DNA from 3 places in the Pseudomonas chaetocerotis genome. Region 1 is predicted to be linked to each of the others. Evidence: predicted binding sites of a transcription regulator. Region 1 holds the regulator's gene; each other region holds the start of a gene.
What was found. The regulator FliA, encoded in region 1, starts transcription of late flagellar genes. The targets are predictions, from matches to a motif close to CTAAAGTTTNNNNNNNNNNNGCCGNTAA.
Positions count from the first base shown of each region.

Region 1 (7,331 bases):
GATCGACGACAAAGCCGATGCGCTGACTGCCAACGGTGAGAATCACCACATGGCCTTCGCGCTGGCCTTCATGGAAGGCCTGTGGGACCAACCAGCGCTTGAGATAAAACAGTGGCAGCGCCTTGTCGCGCACGATCACCACTTCCTGACCATCGACCACATTGGTGCGCGACAGGTCGAGATGGAAGATCTCGTTGACGTTGACCAGCGGGAAAGCGAAGGCCTGGTTCTCCAGCATCACCATCAGCGTCGGCATGATCGCCAGGGTCAGCGGCACCTTGATGATGATTTTCGAGCCCTGGCCTTTCTGCGAGAACACGTTGACCGTGCCATTGAGCTGGGAAATCTTGGTCTTCACCACATCCATGCCGACGCCACGACCAGAAACGTCGGAAATCTCGGTCTTGGTCGAGAAGCCCGGGGCGAAGATCAGGTTGTAGCATTCGAACTCGTTGAGACGATCGGCTGCGTCCTTGTCCAGCAGGCCCTTCTCCACGGCCTTGGCGCGCAGCACGTCGGCATCCATGCCTTTGCCGTCGTCGGTGATCGACAGCAGGATATGGTCGCCTTCCTGCTCGGCGGACAGCACTACGCGCCCAGCACGGGCCTTGCCGCTCTTCTCGCGTTCTTCCGGCGTTTCCACACCATGGTCGACGGCGTTGCGCACCAAGTGCACCAACGGGTCAGCCAGGGCCTCGACCAGGTTCTTGTCGAGATCGGTTTCTTCGCCCACCAGCTCGAGGTTGATTTCCTTCTTCAGGTTGCGCGCCAGATCCCGGACCAGACGCGGGAAACGACCGAACACCTTCTTGATCGGCTGCATCCGGGTCTTCATCACCGAGGTCTGCAGATCGGCCGTGACCACGTCGAGGTTCGATACCGCCTTCGACATGGCCTCGTCGCCGCTGTTCAGGCCCAGGCGCACCAGACGGTTGCGCACCAGCACCAGCTCGCCGACCATGTTCATGATCTCGTCGAGGCGCGCAGTGTCGACCCGTACAGTGGTTTCTGCTTCGCTCGCGGCCGGCGCCTTGTCGGCAGCCGGCGCAGGCGCGGCAGGGGCACGAGCAGCAGCAGGCTCAGCCTTGGCTGCTGCGGGTTTGACTGGTGCAGCGGCCTTGGGCGCTGCTGCAGGTTTAGCCGCAGCGGTAGGCGCGGGCGCCGGCTCAGCGGGCGGCACGAACTTGCCCTTGCCGTGCAATTGATCGAGCAGCGACTCGAACTCGTCGTCGGTGATCTCATCACCCGCCGGAGCGGGCGCTGCAGCTACGGCTGCAACCGGAGCAGCGGCTTCGGCCGTGGCCGAGAACTGGCCCTTGCCATGCAGTTGATCGAGCAGCGCTTCGAATTCATCGTCGGTGATGTCATCGCCTGCCGGTGCGCCAGCAGGCGCAGAAGCGACTACCGCAGCGGCGTGCGTTTCGACCGTACCGGCGAACTGGCCTTTGCCGTGCAACTGATCGAGCAGCGACTCGAACTCGTCATCGGTGATCTCGTCGCTGGCACTGGCCTGCGCACTCGGGGCGGCAGCCGGCGCTTCACCCAACGCGTCGAGCAGTTGCTCGAATTCGCTGTCGGTGATGTCGCCTGCGGGGGCGGACGACGCGGCCGGCTGAGGCGCCGGAGCGGGTTCCGGCTCGGCCTGCTGCTCGGGCTCAGGAGCCGCCTCGGCGCCGCCCGGTTCGGCCAGGCGCGCCAGTGCCGCCAGAAGCTCAGGCGACGCGGGCGTGGGCTCGCGACGCTCACGCACCTCGCCAAACATGCCATTGACTGCATCAAGAGCCTCGAGCACCACATCCATCAGCTCCGAATCGACGCGACGCTCACCCTTGCGCAGGATGTCGAAGACGTTTTCGGCGATATGGCAGCACTCCACCAGCTCGTTGAGCTGGAGGAAACCCGCTCCGCCCTTGACGGTATGAAAACCGCGAAAGATGGCGTTGAGCAGGTTCATGTCGTCCGGTCGGCTTTCCAGCTCGACTAACTGTTCGGACAACTGTTCGAGAATCTCGCCGGCCTCTACCAGGAAATCCTGGAGGATCTCTTCATCGGCGCCGAAGCTCATATTTGTGTGCTCCTTAGAACCCTAGACTGGACAGCAGGTCGTCGACATCGTCTTGGCTGGAGGCGACGTCATCACGCTTATCGGCATGAATCTGCGGACCTTCACCCCGCGATGGCTCTTTTGATTTTTCCTGTTCGGTACGCAGCGCTTCGTGATCGTGCTGAATACCGGCAAAACGGTCGACCTGGCTGGCCATGAGCATCAGCTTGAGCAGATTGCTTTCCACTTCGGTCACCAGTTGGGTGACACGTTTGATCACCTGGCCGGTGAGATCCTGATAGTCCTGCGCGAGCAGAATGTCGTTGAGGTGGCCGGAGAGCTTTACGCCATCTCGCTCACTGCGGGCGAGGAACAGCTCGACACGCTTGGCCAGCTCACGAAAACCGTCAGCCCCGATTTCGCGGCGCATGAAACGGCCCCATTCGGCGCTGAGGCTCTGCGCTTCGTCACTGAGGTCGTTGACCAGCGGCGCACTCTGCTCGACCAGATCCATGGTCCGGTTGGCGGCCTTCTCGGTCATGGTCACGACGTAGTTCAGACGCTCGGTCGCGTCGGCGATCTGCGACAGCTCCTGGGCATGAGGCATGCGCGGATCGAGTTGAAAATTGACAATGGCGTTGTGCAGTTCACGGGTCAGTTTGCCGACCTCATGATACAGCCCGCGATCACGGACCTTGTTCAGCTCGTTGATCAGTTGCACCGCAGCGCCGAAGTTACCCTGTTCAAGGCTATCGACCAGATCGCGGGCATTGTTTTTCAGGGTCGACTCGAGGTCACCCAGCGTGGAGTCATCGTGTTCCATAGCACCCTCGCGGCTGACATCAGCCGTTGACCCGCTCGAAGATCTTCTCGATCTTTTCCTTCAACACCTGAGCGGTGAAGGGTTTGACCACGTAGCCATTCACACCGGCCTGGGCCGCCTCGATGATCTGATCGCGCTTGGCTTCAGCGGTCACCATCAGCACCGGCAGGTGCTTGAGGCGCTCGTCGGCACGTACGGCACGCAGCAGATCGATGCCGGTCATGCCGGGCATGTTCCAGTCGGTCACCAGAAAGTCGAAGCTGCCGCTTTGCAGCATCGGTAGCGCCGAGGTGCCGTCATCGGCTTCCGCGGTGTTGGTGAAACCCAAGTCCCGCAAGAGGTTCTTGATGATCCGTCGCATCGTCGAGAAATCGTCAACGATGAGGATTTTCATGTTCTTGTCCAAGTCGACCTCCGTACAGTCCCAAACGTATTGCGCTTGCAACTACGTCCTTTAATCATGAAACCGTTTGCGCCTTCGAGTACACCGCGTTCAGGCAGCACGCCATTCACTCAGCCGCGAGCGCAAACGCGCTGCGCACTGGCTGTGCAACTGACTCACGCGTGACTCGCTAACCCCCAGCACTTCACCGATTTCCTTCAAGTTCAGTTCTTCATCGTAATACAGCGCCAGCACCAGACGTTCGCGCTCCGGCAAGCCAGCGATGGCATCGGCCAACGCCGCCTGGAAGCGTTCGTCTTCGAGGTCCCGCGAAGGTTCGAGGTGAGAGTGTCCGGCGTCTTCGTGCAACCCGCCATGCTCGCCGTCCTGCAGCAGGTCGTCGAAGCTGAACAGGCGGCTGCCCAAAGTGTCGCCAAGAATGCCGTAGTAATCCTCCAGACTCAATTGGAGTTCGGCCGCAACCTCGTGATCTTTAGCGTCACGTCCGGTTCTTGCCTCAACGACACGAATGGCATCGCTGACCATACGGCTGTTGCGGTGTACCGAACGCGGCGCCCAATCACCCTTGCGCACCTCATCGAGCATGGAGCCGCGAATACGGATACCCGCGAAAGTCTCGAAACTGGCGCCTTTGCCGGAGTCGTATTTGCGCGAGGCTTCGAGCAGGCCGATCATGCCGGCCTGGATAAGATCGTCGACCTGCACGCTAGCCGGCAGACGGGCCAGCAAGTGGTAGGCGATACGCTTGACCAGAGGCGCATAGCGCTCGATCAGCTGGTGCTGGGAGTCCTGCGCCTGAGCCTTGTTGTACATACGAAGTCCAGAGGCTGCTGTCATACGGCCGAGTCTGCGGTCGGTTGTTGCACCAGACGCTCGACGAAAAACTCCAGATGACCACGGGGATTGGCCGGTAACGGCCAGGTATCTACCTTCTGAGCTATCGCCTTGAACGCCAGGGCGCACTTGGATCGAGGGAAGGCTTCATAGACGGCGCGCTGCTTCTGCACGGCCTTGCGCACGCACTCATCGTAGGGCACGGCACCGACATACTGCAGGGCGACATCGAGGAAACGATCCGTCACCTTGGTCAGCTTAGCAAAGAGATTGCGTCCTTCCTGCGGGCTGTGAGCCATATTGGCCAGTACGCGGAAGCGGCTGATGCCATGATCGCGATTGAGCAGTTTGATCAGCGCGTAGGCGTCGGTAATCGAGGTGGGCTCATCGCAGACCACCACAAGGATCTCCTGCGCGGCACGCACGAAGCTGACCACCGCATCGCCGATACCGGCGGCGGTGTCGATCACCAGCACGTCAAGATTTTCGCTGATGTCACTGAACGCCTGGATCAACCCGGCGTGCTGCATCGGCGTGAGGCTGACCATGCTCTGCGTACCGGAGGCAGCCGGCACGATGCGCACGCCGCCCGGCCCCTGCAGCAGAACATCGCGCAGATCGCATTCGCCTGCGATGACATCGGCCAGGGTGCGCTTGGGCGTCAGGCCCAACAGAACATCGACGTTGGCCAAGCCAAGGTCAGCGTCCATCAACATCACCCGACGGCCGAGATCGGCCAGGGCCATGGACAGATTGACCGACACATTGGTCTTGCCGACGCCACCCTTGCCGCCAGTCACCGCAATCACCTGTACGGGATGCATACCCATGTTCTTTCTACACCTTGTCTAACTTCGACTTGGCCCCACAGGCCGTTGAAAAACACCTGTCGGGCCGTTCACTCCCGCACCATGTGCGAGAGGGTGCAACAATTTCGCTACTTCAGCCGGCCCGCTTGGCCGGATTGTGATAAAGGCCGGCGAACAACTGCGCCATGGCGTCTTCACTCGGCTCCTCGGCAGCCTGCAGCCCTACGGCACGGCTGACCAACTGGTGACTACGCGGCACGTGCAGATCATCCGGAATCCGCGGCCCGTCCGTCACATAGGCTACCGGCAGTTGCTGGCCTATAGCCAGACCTAAAACCTCACCCAGACTCGCGGCTTCGTCCAACTTCGTCAGTATGCAGCCTGAAAGGCCACAACGCTTGTAACTATGGTAGGCGGCCTTGAGCACTTGGCTCTGACTTGTTGCGGCCAGTACCAGATAATTCTTCGCCTTGATCCGTGCCGAGGCCAGGCTTTCCAACTGCAGACGCAGCGCCGGATCGTTGCCTGGCAGGCCAGCGGTATCGACCAGCACCACGCGCTTCTTGGCCAGCGGCGCCAAAGCCTGCAGCAGAGACTGACCAGGGTCGATCTGAGTCACCGACACACCGAGGATGCGCCCCAGGGTCTTGAGCTGCTCCTGCGCGCCAATACGGAAGCTGTCCATGCTCACCAGAGCGACCTGTTGTGCGCCGTACTTAAGCACATAACGCGCAGCCAGCTTGGCCAGGGTAGTGGTCTTGCCCATGCCGGCCGGACCGACCAGGGCGATCACACCACCCTCTTCCAACGGCTCGACCTTGGGTGTAGTGATCGCGTGAGCCAGATGCGCCAGCAGCATGCGCCAGGCCTGACGCGGCTCGGCAACGCCGGCCACTTTGCTCAGCAACGCCTGCGACAGTTCGGCAGACAGCCCCATGCGCTGCAGGCGACGCCATAGGTTGGCCTGCTGCGGGCGGCGATTTTGCAGCTGCCCCCAGGCGATGGAACCCAGCTGTACTTCGATCAACTCACGCAAGCCGTGCAGCTCGAAACGCATGGCTTCCAGTGCACGCGGGTCGACCGCAGGCGCAGCCGATACAGGGGCCTCGACCGGGCGCTGCGGCTTGACCAGGGTCGCCGGCAGCTCGGGCGCCAGCAACGACTCATTGGCGAACAGTTGGCGGTCCTTGCCGGCATCCTGCTCGGCACGCGTGGTCAGCTCAGCCTGAGCGCTGGCGATGCGCGCCTGGGTCTTGCGCAGCTCGGCTTCCAGCGCCGGGTTCGGGCGCACCGGCATCGGCGCCTGATAATCCAGCGCTGCAGTCAGCTCGACACCACCGGCGACACGGCGATTGCCGATGATCGAGGCGTCGGCGCCCAATTCGTCACGCACCAGTTTCATGGCGGTTCGCATATCGGCGGCGAAGAAGCGTTTAACCTGCATGACCCTTTACCTCAGTTCTGGCCAACCGTAGCGACTATGGTGACCTGCTTGTTGTCCGGAATTTCCTGGTAGGCCAGCACATGCATGCTGGGTACCGCCAGCCGCGCGAAGCGCGACAACATTGCCCGGACCGGTCCGGCCACCAGCAGAATCACCGGCTTGCCGAGCATTTCCTGGCGCTGCGCCGCTTCCACCAGGGAACGCTGCAGCTTCTCGGCCATGCCCGGTTCGAGGAGGATGCCATCCTCACCGCCCTGACCGGCCTTCTGCAGACTGTTCAGCAAGATCTGTTCCAACCTTGGCTCAAGGGTTATCACAGGCAGCTCCGGCTCTAGTCCCACGATACCTTGGACGATGGCGCGGGCCAGCGAGACGCGCACCGCGGCGACCATCGCGGCGGGATCTTGACTCTTCGGCGCGACGTTGGCGATGGCCTCGGCGATGGTACGGATGTCGCGCACCGGCACCTGCTCCTGCAGCAGCGCCTGCAACACCTTGAGCAGGGTCGATAGCGACACCAACCCCGGCACCAGCTCCTCGGCCAGCTTCGGCGAGCTCTTGGCCAGCAACTGCATCAACTGTTGCACTTCCTCGTGCCCCAGCAGCTCGTGAGCATGCTTGTGCAGGACCTGGTTGAGGTGAGTGGCCACCACGGTACTGGCGTCGACCACGGTGTAGCCCAGCGATTGCGCCTGATCGCGCTGAGTCGGGTCGATCCACACGGCCTCCAGACCGAACGCCGGATCCTTGGCGGCGATGCCATTGAGCGGACCGAACACCTGGCCAGGGTTGATCGCCAATTCGCGATCCGGATAAACCTCGGCCTCAGCCACGCTGACGCCCATCAGCGTCAAACGGTAGGCATTGGGCGCCAGATCGAGATTGTCGCGGATATGCACCGAGGGCATGAGAAAGCCCATTTCCTGCGACAGCTTCTTGCGCACCCCCTTGATCCGCGCCAGCAGTTGCCCCCC
Region 1 is NZ_JACFYX020000007.1:230,946-238,276, forward strand. Features, by position in the region: gene H3221_RS14555 (chemotaxis protein CheA) at 1-2,065, opposite strand, end outside; gene H3221_RS14560 (protein phosphatase CheZ) at 2,079-2,867, opposite strand; gene H3221_RS14565 (chemotaxis response regulator CheY) at 2,887-3,261, opposite strand; gene fliA (RNA polymerase sigma factor FliA) at 3,361-4,107, opposite strand; gene fleN (flagellar synthesis regulator FleN) at 4,104-4,934, opposite strand; gene flhF (flagellar biosynthesis protein FlhF) at 5,047-6,357, opposite strand; gene flhA (flagellar biosynthesis protein FlhA) at 6,369-7,331, opposite strand, start outside.

Region 2 (7,331 bases), on a different contig from region 1:
ATTTCCACCACCAGGATGACGAAGATGCCGAACCACAGCAGATCGATCCCCGCAGCCTGCACCGCCGGCAGAATCACGGCGGTGGTGAGCAGGATGATCGAGATGCCGTCGAGGAAGCAGCCCAGGGCGATGAAGAACAGGGTCAGCGCCAGCAGCAACAGATACGGCGACAGCTGTCTGGCGATGATCCAGTCAGCCAGTGCCGCCGGCAGACCGGTGAAGCTCATGGCCGAGGTCAGGTAAGCCGCACCGAGCAGAATGAAGAAGATCATGCACGAGGTGCACACCGCGCCCATCAGGCTGGCCATGAAGGTTTCCCGGGTCAGCGCTCCGGAGCACAGCGCGATCAGCAGCGCACCGACCACGCCGACGGCAGCAGCCTCGGTGGCCGTGGCGATGCCACCATAGATCGAGCCGATCACCGCGATGATCAGGCCCAGCACCGGAATCAGCAGCCTGGCCTTGCGCAGCTTGTCCATGAACGGCAGGCGCTCGCCCTCCTCCGGCAGCTTGCTGCGATTACAGGCGGACCAGAGCATCAGGTAACCGCTGAAGATTGCCAGCAGCAAGAGGCCCGGCAGGATGCCGGCGATGAACAGGCGCGAGATCGACACCTGCGCCGCCACACCGTAGACGATCATCATGATCGACGGCGGAATCAGCAGCCCCAACGTGCCGGCACCGGCCAGCGAGCCCATGGCGATGGATTCCGGGTAGCCGCGTGCTTTCAGCTCGGGCAGGGAGATGCGACCGATGGTGGCCGCCGTGGCTGCGGAAGAGCCGCTGACCGCCGCGAACAGGCCACAGCCGAACACGTTGACATGCAGCAGGCGCCCCGGCAGCCCTCGCATCCAGGGCGCCAGACCGTTGAACATGTCTTCGGAAAGGCGCGTGCGATAGAGGATCTCGCCCATCCAGATGAACAGTGGCAGGGCCGTCAACGTCCAGCTGGCACTGGACGCCCAACTGGTGGACGCGAGGATCGAACCGGCCGGCGCACCGCCGAACAGCTCCATGCCGATGATGCCGACGCCAAGCAACGACAGGGCAACCCAGACGCCACCGCCAAGCAGCACGAACAGCGCCAGCAGCAGGGTGATTGTAATGATTGTGTAGTCCACGGGTTCACTCACGAATGCAGTGCGGCGCTGGCCGCAATTAAGGGTCGAGCCAGCGGGCTCACTCGCTCATCGCCGTACCGGCGTCGACAGCCTCGAAGCGCTTGCCCTGAAAGCTCAGCACCAGGCGCTCGGCCATCGCCACCACCAGAATCAGCGTGCCCAGCAGCATCGGCAGCTGCGGCAACCACATGGGAATCGGCAACAGGCCAGAAGACACTTCCTTGAACTCATAGGACTCCAGAACGAACAACGCGCAGTACCAGGCCATATAGGTGGCGATCCCCAAACCGATCAGCGTGGCCAGCACATCGACCATTCGACGACCGCCAGCGGGCAGCAGGCGCAGCAGCAGCTCCACACGGATGTGCGCTCCACGTTGCAGGGCGTAGGGCAAGGCGAGAAAGCCCGATGCCGCCATCGCGTAGGCGGCGAACTCATCGGCAGCGGGCACCATGGTGCCCAGTTGGCGGGCAACGATCTGCGCCACGACCAGCACGCAGATCAGGACGAGAAACACGCCGGACAACCATCCGGACAGGGTGTAGAGCTTGTGCAGTGGGGTCATGAACAACGGGCTCCCTGGGCAAGCCTCGAGAAAAAGCCCACCGCGAGGATGGCGGCGGGCAGCAGAATCAAGGCTGGTAGGTATCGAGAATCGCCTGGCCATCGGCACCCGCGCGCTTGAGCCACTCTTCGGTCATGCTCTGGCCGATCTGCTCGAAGCCGCTCTCCACCGCCGCCGGGGCCTGCTCGGATACCTGCATGCCATTGTCGGCCAGGGTCTTGACCAGCTCACTGGTCTTCTCCTGGGCAATCGCCCAGCCACGTTTTTCGGCACGCTCAGCGGCAGCCAGCACGGCCGCCTGGGTCGCTTCCGGCAGGCGGGCGAAAGCGCGGGCGTTGACGATGACGAAGTTCTTCGGAATGAACGCCTTGACGTCATAGTAATAAGAAGAGAAATCCCAGGCCTGGGAGTCCACGCCGGTGGTCGGCGAGGTGAGCATGCCGTTGATCATGCCGGTGCTGAAGGCCTGCGGGATTTCGCCGGTCTGGATCACGGTCGGCACGGCGCCCATCAATTCGGTCATGCGCGACGTGGCCGGGTTGTAGGCGCGAAATTTCATGCCCTTGAAGTCATCCATGCTCGCGATCGGCGTCTTGGTGAAGATGCTCTGCGGCGACCAGGGCATGGCGTACAACAGCTTGATGCCCTGCTTGGCCAGGCGCTCTTCCACTGCCGGGCGGCTGGCGTCCCACAGGGCCTGGGCCTGCTCGTAGTTGCGCACCAGAAACGGCACGCTGTCGATTTCGAAGATCGGATCTTCGTTGCCCAGCACCGACATCAGTACGTCGCCCACCTGCACCTGGCCGGTCTGCACGGCGCGCTTGACCTCGGGGCGCTTGAACAGCACCGAGTTGGCGTGCACGCGAATAAGCAGTTCGCCGTTACTGGCTTTTTCCACGTCCTGCGCGAACTCCTTGGCCACGGTGGTGATGAAGTTGCCATCGGGGTTCTCGGCGGTCATGTTCCAGCGCTCGGCGGCCTGGGCGCCGAAGCCCAGTGCGCAAGCCAGAGCGGTAATGGCGAAACGCGATGCGATGCTTGTCATGGTGCTCTCCTGTTCATTGTTTTTTATGCGCCGCAAGGCGCGGCTGGAAGACGGTTTCGAGTCTCAGCGCATCGCCCTACCCTGTCCAACTAGAAAAACCGGAGGCGCATGATCGGAAATCGTTATGGGATGAAAAGGGGCATTTCCGCAGGCAATGCACCAGCAGCGGGCAGCCGTTTCCGGGCCCGCAGACCAGCGAATGGAAGTTAATCAGGCGCTTTGCTGTTCCGGCGCGGGTGCGGCCCGTGCCATGCAGGCCTCGCCCATTTCCTCGGCGTAGACGTCCAGCGCTTCGCAGGCCAGGGCGATGATGTCCTCGCTGAGCTCAAGACCCACACCTGTGCGCCAGGTGGCAACCACCGGCAAGGGCGGTGGCTCGGGCACTTCGTCGAGAATGGTCAGCAGGCCCTGCTTGAGCTCGTCATGCACCAGCGCCGGCGGCAGCGCGCCGATACCGAAACCGTCGCGCACCAGGCGCGTCATCGCGGCGATGGAATTGACGCAGTTGATACGTGGCGCGCTGACGCTGCCGGCATGCAGCAGGTTGAGAATGTCCTGATGCGGTCGCGAATTCTTCGAGAAGGTGATGATGCGCTCGCGTGCCAGCTCCTCCATCGAGGCATAGCTGCGGTGGTACAGCGAACCGGTCGGGACGATCCAGCGCACCGGAAACGCAGCCAGTTCCAGATTACGCACGCTGTCGCCGTTGACCATGTCGGTCTGGAACACGATATCCAGATAGCCCTTGAGCAATTGCTCGTTGAGGTTGCGCGCGGTGTCGGCGGTCAGTTCGATCTCTACTGCAGGGTAGCGCTCCATCACTCGTGTTACGAACGGACTCAACCAGGTGTGAATGACGGTATCCATCGCCCCGACGCGAATACGCCCCTGGATGTTGCCAGTATCGCTGATCGACTGCTTCAAGGCCTGCATGGTGTCGATCATGCGCTCGGCATATTCGAGCACCTTCTGCCCTTCCGGGGTCAGCGATACGCCCTTGGAATCACGCAGAAAAAGACGTGTGCCGAGTTCATCCTCGAGCGCAGCGATACGGCTGGAAATGGACGCCTGGGTGCTGAACAGCTTCTCGGCTGTCAGGCGGAAGCTCTTGAGCCGTGCCACCCAGACGAAGGTCTCGAGAAATCTCAGATTCATGCCGTAACGCCTCTTCGCAATGTTCTTCTCAGGGGCTGATTGGCAGCGCCCACGCAGCCTCAGGCGTAGCAGGTTGTATGCCAGAGGTTTTTCGCGCAGCCGATGAATTTTCCTATCGCTGGCCCCCTGTTTTTTCTCGTTGGACGCCGCCGAACGACGCTTTGAAGAATGGCGCCGCGCTCTGCGCAGACCACAACAACATCATTCAAAACGCGCTCTGCCAAGCAGCTGCTCTCGTCGGCTGCGCGCTCCCAACAGGAGACACTGCACCATGAAACCCCATTACCCATTGGCATCCGCGCTGCTGCTCGGCGGCGGCCTGCCGAGCATCGCACATGCCGATTTCATCGCTGACAGCAAGGCCAGCGTCGAGATGCGCAACTTCTATTTCAACCGTGACTTCCGCCAGAGCGGCGCCCGTGACAAGGCCGAGGAATGGGCGCAGGGCTTTCTGCTGCGCATGGAGTCCGGCTACACCGAGGGCACCGTCGGTTTCGGTATCGATGCATTGGGGATGCTCGGTGTGAAACTCGATTCCGGTGATGGCACCGCTGGCAGCGGCCTGCTGCCGGCCGACCGCTCCGGCGGCTCGCAGGATGAGTATTCCAAGCTCGGCCTGACCGCCAAAGTGAAGGTTTCCAACAGCACACTGAAAGCTGGCGCCCTGCACTTTCGCAGCCCGGTCGTCTCGGCCAATGACTCGCGTCTGCTGCCGCAGACCTTCCAGGGCGCGCTGCTCAACGTACAGGAAGTCGACAACCTGACCCTGCAGGGCGGCAAGATCAACCGCATCAAGGCCAACAGCTCCACCGACTACACCGAGATGACCGGCAACCGCATCGGCGGCAGCAGTGATTCCTTCGTGTTCGGTGGCGGCGAGTACAAGATCACCCCGCAACTGACCACCGGCCTGCATTACGGCACCCTCGAGGATATCTACCAGCAGTACTACGGCACCCTGGTGCATGTGCTGCCGCTGGGTGATGGCCAGTCGTTGAAGACCGACCTGCGCTACTCGCAAAGCCGCGAGGACGGCAACTTCCGCGACCTCGACAACAAGGCCTTCGGCGCCATGTTCACCTACAGCCTGGGCGGTCATGCCTTCGGTGCCGGCTACCAGCGCATGAGCGGTGACGATCCGTTCCCGTACATCGCCAGCAGCGACCCCTTTCTGGTCAACTTCGTGCAGATCAACGACTTCGCCAACGTCGAAGAACGCTCCTGGCAGGTGCGCTACGACTACAACTTCGCCAGCATCGGCATCCCCGGCCTGACCTTCATGACCCGCTACATCTCCGGTGACAACGTCGAGGTCGCCGGCCGCAGCAGCGAAGGCAAGGAATGGGAACGCAATACCGATATCGCCTACGTGGTACAGAACGGTCCGCTGAAGAACCTGGGGCTGAAATGGCGTAACGCCACCGTTCGCTCCAATTTCGGTAACGATCTCGACGAGAATCGCCTGATTCTCAGCTACACCCTGGCGCTCTGGTAAGCACTTCAACCCGATGACGGGGCCATTACGGCCCCGTTTGCATTTCTCGGGAAGCAAGACGGCCATAGACTTTTAATCAAGTTGTATGACAACTTGCCGATTCCTGAGCATCATCCTGAAGAAGATGGCGAGGCGTTATCGTGAGCTTTTTACTGTCCTGGCAACAAAAATTCCGCGCCCTTGTCGCGCTCACCCTGATCAGCCTGATTCTGATGGCGGCCGCCTCGTTATGGGCCAACCATCGCGTCAGCAGTGCCTTGCAGGCGAGGGAACAGGCGGCAGCCTATGCCAGCGCCAGTACCCAGTTGATGAACCACTGGTGGCAACAGAACGCATTGCGCCAGCAGATCACGCCTGACCTGCAGTCAGCGTTCGACAGCGGCCTCGATGAACTACAAGAACTCATCGGACAACTGTTGACGCAAGCTCAAGCGCTGGAAGACGACGCCACCTTGCAACACGCCCAGCAGATCCAGGCCGTGCTACTGGATGAGCTGGCCCAGCAGCGCCAGTGGCTGAGCCTCAATCAGGCCCTGGGTCTGACCCCCTTCGAGGGCCAGCGTAAAACCCTGACGGAAAGAGGCAAGGCCCTGGAGGCGATCAGTTTCGACCTGATCAAACCCTTCATTACCAGTGCCCTGAGCAGCCAGCGTGACTACCTGTCGACCTTCGACCCGGCGTTCGCCCAGATTGCCCTGACGGCCATCGGCAAATTGCAGGACCAGATCGCAGACCTTGAATGGCAGGACACGCCGATTGGCAAGAACGTGCAGGGCTATGCCCAGGCGTTCACGGATATCCATGGCAACATCGAGCGCATCAACGCCACCAATCAGCGCCTGCTCCAGTTGGGCGAGCAGTTGCAGACGCGTGTCGAAGAGCAGGCACAAGCGCTGCAGAGCGGCCTGTTGCTGCGTCGCACGCAGGAAGCCGAGCAGGCTCGCCTGTCCGCACTGTGGATGATGGGGCTGAGCTTCCTCGCCGTTGCCGCCCTGCTCTGCTTCACCTTGCTGCAGGCGTCACGCACCTTGGTCAGCCGCCTGCGCAACGTCATTCAGTTGCTCACTCAGGTCGCCTCCGGCGATCTCACCGGCAAACTACCGGTGGGCAGCAACCCGCGTGACGAATTCAATCAGCTGGCCGACGCCGCCAACCGCATGATCCAGGGTATCGGCGGTATCGTTGCCGAAGTGGTGCGTGCCAACGGCGAGCTGACCCGCCTGCACCATCACCTGGGCGATGCCATGCGTCAGTTGGGTGACAACAGCACCCAGGTGGAAATGCAGACCGAGCAGGCCGCCTCGGCCTCGCACCAGATCAGCGCCACCCTCAACGACATGGCGCAGCGCACGGCGCAAGTCGGCACCGCCACCACCAGCGCCTACGATGCGGCGCGTAACGGCGGTGAGGTGATCGCCGCCAGTGTCGACAGCATGAGTCGTCTGGCGCAGCTGATTCAGGACACTCATAGCCAGGTCGATGCCCTCGGCCAGAGCAGCGCGCGGGTCAGCGGCATCGTCGATGTGATCAACAGTCTCGCTGACCAGACCAATCTGCTCGCCCTCAACGCGGCTATCGAGGCGGCTCGGGCAGGCGATGCCGGGCGCGGCTTCTCGGTGGTGGCCGATGAGGTGCGCTCGCTGGCGCAGAAAACGGTCTCGGCAACAACCGACATCAGCGCCATCGTCGGCGAGTTCCAGCAACAGACCCGGCACATGCACCAGTTGATGAGCAACGGCCTGAACCTGGCTGCCGACAGCGAGCGACATGCCGCTCAGGTGGCCGACGCCATCAGCGCCATCACCTCGGCGATGGAGCGCCTGACCGGCGAAATGAACCAGGTCGTGGTAGCCATCGAGGAAGTCTCCACCACCACCGAGGACATCGCCGACAAGATGGAAACCATCCACGTGCACACCGGGCAGAGCAAGGACCTGCGCCATACCCTGG
Region 2 is NZ_JACFYX020000010.1:122,914-130,244, reverse strand. Features, by position in the region: gene H3221_RS18430 (TRAP transporter large permease) at 1-1,121, opposite strand, end outside; gene H3221_RS18425 (TRAP transporter small permease) at 1,180-1,686, opposite strand; gene H3221_RS18420 (TRAP transporter substrate-binding protein) at 1,754-2,731, opposite strand; gene H3221_RS18415 (LysR family transcriptional regulator) at 2,942-3,886, opposite strand; gene H3221_RS18410 (OprD family porin) at 4,158-5,381, shown strand; gene H3221_RS18405 (methyl-accepting chemotaxis protein) at 5,522-7,331, shown strand, end outside.
Region 2: a site for FliA is predicted at 5,457-5,484, ahead of H3221_RS18405 (methyl-accepting chemotaxis protein). Genes of this name have one in related genera too.

Region 3 (7,331 bases), on a different contig from region 1:
AGGTCGGCCTGCAGTACCAGGTCGAGCACGAAGTAATGCTCACGGTTTTCGCCTTTCAGGCTGACGATGACCTTCTCGATGGGGAAGAAGCGGTATTCGCTGGTCGCCTCTTCCGCCGCCGCAGCGCCGTCGCCAGGCAGGCCGAGCACTGGCTGGCCCGACTGCATCGAGCGCAGCGTCGCGTAGTTGAAGACGGTGCCGCCGATCACCACCAGGGTGTTGAAGATAAGCAGCAGCAGGATGATGCGCGGCATGGTCATGGTTGGTTCTCGATCCACTTGCAAAGGGTTAAACGGTAACCAGCACGTCGCTGGTGGAATTCGGGGTGCCGCGCTCGCTGGTCGGCGTGATGAGGCTGGCGGCCTGCACCATCTCTTCGCCCTGCCAGGCCTGGCGTGGCTGGCCTTGCTGGCGACCGCCCTGAGCATCGGCGGAGACCTGCACGTTGACCTGCACGAAGTTCTGCCCGACCAGCTCCTGACGCAGACGCTCGCTGGTCTGCTGCAACAGGCGGGCGACATCGGCGTTGGCAGCCGAGAGCTGCACACTGAGGCGGCCGGACTCATGACTGAGGAAAATTTCCAGGCTGCCCAACTCAGGCGGGTCGAGACGGATGGTGGCGTTCTGTATGCGCTGGTTGATCTGCAGCTCCACATGCTCGCGCAAGCTGGCCAGCATCTGCTCGCCCCACTGCGTCTGTGGCGCATGCAGCTTGAGCGGACGCTCGGCAGTCAGCGGCGCAGAAGTCGCCGCAGAGGAAGTAGCGGTGCCGGGAATCGCTTTATCGGCATCCGTGCTGACACTCGGCAGGCGTTCGAGATCGCTCGCCTCGATGCTTTCACTCGCCATCGCCATCGCCGGCACTGCCGTCTGTAACGCAATCTCGGCTGCCATCTGCGGCATGGGCGTCGCTGCCTGGGACGACAACGATTGCTGGCTGAACGCTGGAGCACTTGCGCTGCGCGCGGGCTGGGTTGGCAATTGCTCACGCGGCTGCATCTGCGCCTGGCCAGGGAACTCGACAGGCAACGCGGCAGCCTGCTCGATCTGCTCCGAGCCGTCCTGATGCACCTGTTCGTGCAGCACCTGCTCAGGTGTTTCACGCGCCTCGATATGTACCGCCTGCTGGTCCAGCATGCTGGCCAGCCACTGCTCGGCATCCGCTTCGCTGAGGGTGACCTTCACGTCAGTGGCACCTTCACGCAGCGCTGCCCCTGGCGCGGCGGCGATGAAGCCCTGCACGGCCATCTGCAGATCGAACAGCGGAGTCTCACCGCCAGCGCTCCCGGCCTGGGCAAAACCGGCCGGCAGGGTTTGCCCGGCGGATTCCGTCAGGTTCACCTGAGCATTGGCATTGATCAGTTGCAGCACCTTTTATCTCCCACCTTGATACAGATCGACGCGCATGTATGCGCTGCGCCCTTCGGCGTATTCCAGGTGCGTCAGCAGCTGCCGACGCACCCGTTCGCACTCTTCGGCGCAGGCGATACGCGCCTGTCCGTGCAACTGCTGCAACTGCCCCTTGGCCTCGCGTACCTCGTCGCTCAGCCTGGGCATCCCGGCCAGCAACTGCAGGCAGGAGCGGATCAGCGCATCGATCTCACCGATACGCGTCCAGTCAGCCTGCTCCAGCGCCTGCGCCAACTGCACGTGCAGTTGCTGCAGCGCACGCAGTTCACTTGCGCGTTGCATTCACGCCTTCCCAGCCTTCGCGCAGCACACCGAGCAGGCCGACCACTTCATCCAACCCCTCCAGCGACAGGCTGACGCTGACATCGGAGAGGCGATAGATGCAGTAGTCGTAGAGCCGCGCCAGGCCCTGCACCAACTCGCCGCCGTTCTCGTAATCGAGGGCACCATTGAGACCGCCCAGAATGTTCAGGCACTTCTCCAGGGATTGGCCCTTCTGCTGGTAACGCTTGGCCTCGATATGACCACGGGCACGCGCCAGCTCATCGAGCAGGCCGTCGAACAGCACCAGCACCAGTTCGTAAGGCGAGGCCGCAGCGGCACGCGCCTCGAGGTCCACGGTGCGGTAGCTGTCGTAACTTTCGTTGAGGTTGTAGGCACTCATCAGAACATTCCGTAGGTCTGTTCCATCGCCGCCATGGTCTGCATGAGACCGGTGTACTGACGGAGATAGCGGGCGTAGTAGGAGTCGTATTGCTTCTGGATGGTGTCGAACTGCTGATCGACACGGCGCAGCTGGGAGTTGAGGGTGTCTTTGCGATTGCTCAGCAGGCCGCCAGCACTGCTGGTGTAGACCGCCAGATTCTTGTCCAGGGTATCGAGCAGGTTGCCCTTGTCGGTGAACAGCTTCTCGAAGCCTTCCGGGTTGGCTGCCACGGCCTTCTCGAAGCGGGCGTTGTCGATGGTCAGCTTGCCGTTGCGGTCGGCGACGATGCCGAACTCGGTGAGGCTCACACCGCCAAACGGGCTGCGCACCAACTGGTTGAGCATGGTCTCGATGGCGCGCACGCTGGCATCGCCAGCCAAAGGCCCGCGACCGCCACTCTCGCCACCGCTGGAGGTGAGCGAGTCGAAACTGGTCATCAGGGCATTGAAGGCGCTGACGAAGGTTTGCGTCTTCTCCTTGGTGGCTTTCTGGTCCTGGCCGACCTCCATGGTCAGCGGCGCGTCACCGCTCTTGTGCGCCTTGTTGAAGGTCAGACTGACGCCATCGATGATGTTGTCGAAGGTGTTGCTGGTGCTGGTCAGTTCGATACCGGTCTCGCCACCCAGGCGCACGATGGCATCCTTGGCGACCGACAGCTCCTGCCGGCCGGCCACCGCACCTTCAACCGCAGCATTGCCACTGGCACTCAGGCTGATGGCCTGGTCGGCGCCGGTCTTCTCGCTGGTCAGCACCAGGTTGACCTGGCCATTGCTGCGCACCAGGGTCGCCTTGACGCCATTGTTGTCGGTCGCGCCGTTGATGGCTGCGGCCAGTTCGTCGAGCGTGGCGGCGGCGCTGAGGTCGATATTGAACGCGTCACCGCCCTGACCGATGGTCAGGCTGCCGCTACCGAGATCGCTGTCCTGCAGCCCTTGCAGTGCAATCTGGCTCTTGCTGGCCAATTGCTGAACAAAAAAATCGTAACTACCGTCCACGGCCTTGGAGCCCACCGTAGCGCTGGCATAACCCTCCTGGCTGAAGCTCGCACTGTTGACCAACATGCTACTGCCGGCCAGCTTGAGGCCGCTGGCAGCCGTCTTGAAGGCCTTGAGTGCGGTATCCAGGCTGGTCAGGGCACCAAGCTGCGCCTTATAGGCGGCCTGGTTGCGGTTGGCCTTGGCCAACTGGCCCTGAACTTCGTATTGGGCCAGTTGGGTCGCCATGCTTTGAACGTAATCTGAATCGATAGCCATAGTCGGACACCCGTTTTCCTGTGAGATAGCAATAGCGGTGCCAACAGCTGAAAGCCCCGATTTAGAGGGCTTTAGGCATTCCGCCAGGTGAAAGATCCTTTCCGCTTGCACACTGCTGAACGACGAGCGGAAGGCCAACTTCCGCCTGCGTCACGCAGACGGCGGACGTACCGATTACAAAGGCGACAGCACAGGGGTGTGACTTAAGGAAAACGCCGCAGAGCGTCAGGCGCATCAATGGCAAACCACAACATCAGCCGCAGTCGCGGTGCGCGCGGCGCACCCTACCGATACCGATAAGCCCCAAGGTGCGCACATACCCCGTAGGGTGCGCCATGCGCACCGGCAGCACTGCGCAACAACGGATGCAACAGGCACGCGCGAGCGCGCGACAGGGTTGCGGCGTGATATTCGGGGAAGAGTGCAGCCGGCTGGCTTTACCGCGCTATTCGCCGCCGACGGCGAAGTTCGGCAGGCTGTTGACCGGCTGACGGAAGTTGAAGGGAATGGACTCGACGGCCAGGCCGACGTTGCGCTGCACCACGAAATGCAGGTGCGGGCCGGTGCTGTTGCCGGTATTGCCGGAGCGCGCCAAGCGGCTGCCGGTTTCCACCCGCTGGCCTTCACGCACGGCGACCGAACCCTTCATCAGGTGCAGGTAAACGCCCATGGTGCCGTCGTCATGCAGAATGCGCACGAAGTTGCCGGCCGGATTGTTGCCGCGGCCGCTCTGCTGGTTCTCGGTCTTCACCACCACACCACCGCGCGCGGCGACGATGGGCGTGCCCTCGGGCATGGCGATGTCCACCGCATAGCGGCCCTTGGGTGTGAAATGGCTGTAGGTGCCATTGGCGCCCTGGGTCTGACGGAACGGACCGCCACGCCAGGGCAGCGGATAACGGTGGATGCTCGGCTGCAGACGCGGATCACCGAGGGCGTAGCGCAACCTCGGCTTGTAGCGCAGCGGCTTGGATACATCTTGTGGGGCGAGGGTGGCCAGGCGGATATTGCTACGCGGTGGCAGCACCCAGCGAATCGGTTTGTCCGGCGCACCGACGGCGTTCTGTACCTGCTCCAGCTTCAGTTCGATTTCAACCGGGGCGTACAGGTCATTGCGAATCAGCAGGGTCTCACCGGCTTCGTGCTTCTTGGTTTCCAGCTTCACCTGATTGTCCAGGCGCTCGACCATGCGGTCGTTGAACACGAACACCTGCGCGCCAGGCGCAGCCTGGTCGCTATAGGTCACCACGCCGTTCTTGTCGACGTACTTGTAGATGGTCAGCGCAGCGGCCTGGCCGTGAAAGACCAACAGACTGCAGAGAATAATCAGACGCCCTAGCATAACGACTCGGATCTTATGGCTTTTTGATATCCGGGTTAGCAAGACTAGCAGCGCAGCACCGCGCGCGCGAGAGACCGACCGTCAGGCTGTGAACCGGCTCACCGCCGCCGGTCGGGTAGTCACCGTCGACGCTGCGAGCTGTGTGGCGGGTTGCCCCCGCCCTACCGGGCTGCCGGACGGATGAAAACCAACGCGCACGTGCCGTTCAGGCACCGGGGCTGAAATGCTTCTGTGCGGTGCCACGGGCAATCAGCCGCGACAGGTAGTCGAGCTTCTGCGGGTCGCGGTCGACGAAGCGAAAGGTCAATTGCAGCCATTCACTGTCGGGCTTGGGTTCGAATGCCGCCACCGCATGCAGGTAGCCATTGAGCCGCGCGGTTTCCGCGGCTTCGCCCTGTTCCAGGTCGAGCACCGCACTCTCCAGCACCTGCGGCAGCTGGTCGGTACGCTTGACCACCAGCAGTGCCTCCTTGAGGCTCAGCGCCTTGATCACGCAGGCCATGCTACCTGCCGGTAAACGCAGCTGCCCTTGACCACGACCGGCCGGCGACTTGCTTGCGGCAGCCGGGGCAGGTGCCGCACTCGGCGCGGCAGGGGCCGGAGTGGGCGCACTGGGCTTTACCACCTCCGCCTTGCCGCCAGTGAGTGCGGCCAGCGAGTCGTTGGCGAAGCCACCCGTGCTCAGCATCTTCGGCGGCGCACTGGACATCAGCGCCTGCAGCTTGCCAGCCCGTTGCAGGGCCTTTTTGACCTTGGTCACCAGCTGTTCGTTGGAGAATGGCTTGCCGATGTAGTCGGAAACACCGGCCTGGATCGCCTGCACCACGTTCTCCTTGTCACCACGGCTGGTCACCATGATGAAGGGCGTGGTTTTCAGGTTGTCTTGCTCGCGGCACCAGGTCAGCAGTTCGAGGCCGGACATCTCCGGCATTTCCCAGTCACAGAGAATCAGGTCGACCACCTGACGGCTCAACATCTGCTGGGCCTTGCGGCCATTGATCGCTTCCTCGATCTGTACGCCGGGGAAGTTATCGCGCAGCCCTTTCTTGACCAGATCACGGATAAAGGTCGCGTCATCCACCACCAGCACACTGACTTTGCTCATCGGCCACTCCTGTACGAATGGCAGTAAGCATAGTCATGGCCAGTGGCCTAAGGCCAACGGAAAACGCCGGACGCGCAACAAATCGCGCTAACGAAACGGCCCGGGAAGTCCCGGGCCGTCAGCACGAAGCAGGCGTCAGTCGTTGGACTTGCCCTCGACCTCTTCACGCATGCGGGTCAGGCCGATGTGGCGCACATCGGTGCCACGCACCAGATAGATCACCAGTTCGGCGATGTTGCGCGCATGATCGCCGATGCGCTCCAGCGAGCGCAGCGCCCAGATCACGTTGAGCACGCGGGAGATCGAGCGCGGATCTTCCATCATGTAGGTGACCAGCTCGCGCAGCGCGGTCTTGTACTCGCGGTCGACGGTCTTGTCGTACTGCGCCACCGACAGGGCCAGGTCGGCATCGAAACGAGCGAAGGCGTCCAGCGCCTCCTGCACCATCTTGCGCACCTGATCGCCGATATGACGAACCTCGACATAGCCACGCGGCGACTCACCCTCTTCACACAGCTGGATGGCGCGCTTGGCGATCTTGGTGGATTCGTCACCGATGCGCTCGAGGTCGATCACCGACTTGGAGATGCTGATGATCAGACGCAGATCGGAAGCCGCCGGCTGACGACGGGCGAGGATACGCACGCATTCCTCGTCGATGTTGCGCTCCATCTGGTTGATCTGGTCGTCGATCTCACGCACCTGCTGGGCCAGGCCGGAGTCGGCCTCGATCAGCGCGGTGACGGCGTCGTTGACCTGCTTTTCCACCAGGCCGCCCATGGCCAGCAGGTGGCTACGCACTTCTTCCAGCTCGGCGTTGAACTGCTGGGAGATGTGCTGGGTAAGGTTGTCTTTGTTGATCATGTTTCGCTCCGCGAAAGCTGCAAAGTAGGGTGCGCCGTGCGCACCGGCCCTTTGGTGCGCTCAGCGCACCCTACGGGATCAGCTCAACCATAACGACCGGTGATGTAGTCCTCGGTCTGCTTCTTGGCCGGGTTGGTGAACAGCGTGTCGGTATCGCCGAACTCGATCAGCTTGCCCATGTACATGAACGCGGTGTAGTCGGAGACACGCGCCGCTTGTTGCATGTTGTGGGTGACGATGACGATGGTGTACTTGCTCTTGAGCTCGTAGATCAGCTCTTCGACCTTCAGCGTGGAGATCGGGTCGAGTGCCGAGCAGGGTTCGTCGAGCAGCAGCACTTCCGGCTGCACCGCCACGGTACGGGCGATGACCAGACGCTGCTGCTGACCGCCGGACAGGCCGAGTGCCGACTCGTGCAGGCGATCCTTCACTTCGTCCCACAGGGCGGCGCTCTTCAGGCCCCACTCCACGGCTTCGTCGAGGATGCGCTTCTGGTTGATGCCCTGGATGCGCAGGCCGTAGACCACGTTCTCGTAAATGCTCTTGGGGAACGGGTTGGGCTTCTGGAACACCATGCCGACGCGGCGACGCAGCTCAGCCACATCCTCGCCCTTGCGGTAGATGTTGCGCCCGTCGAGATTGATCTCACCT
Region 3 is NZ_JACFYX020000002.1:391,091-398,421, reverse strand. Features, by position in the region: gene H3221_RS05840 (flagellar basal body-associated FliL family protein) at 1-260, opposite strand, end outside; gene H3221_RS05835 (flagellar hook-length control protein FliK) at 289-1,371, opposite strand; gene H3221_RS05830 (hypothetical protein) at 1,375-1,692, opposite strand; gene fliS (flagellar export chaperone FliS) at 1,676-2,074, opposite strand; gene fliD (flagellar filament capping protein FliD) at 2,074-3,369, opposite strand; gene H3221_RS05815 (peptidoglycan DD-metalloendopeptidase family protein) at 3,815-4,711, opposite strand; gene H3221_RS05810 (response regulator) at 4,917-5,816, opposite strand; gene phoU (phosphate signaling complex protein PhoU) at 5,952-6,680, opposite strand; gene pstB (phosphate ABC transporter ATP-binding protein PstB) at 6,764-7,331, opposite strand, start outside.
Region 3: a site for FliA is predicted at 3,486-3,513, ahead of fliD (flagellar filament capping protein FliD). Genes of this name have one in related genera too.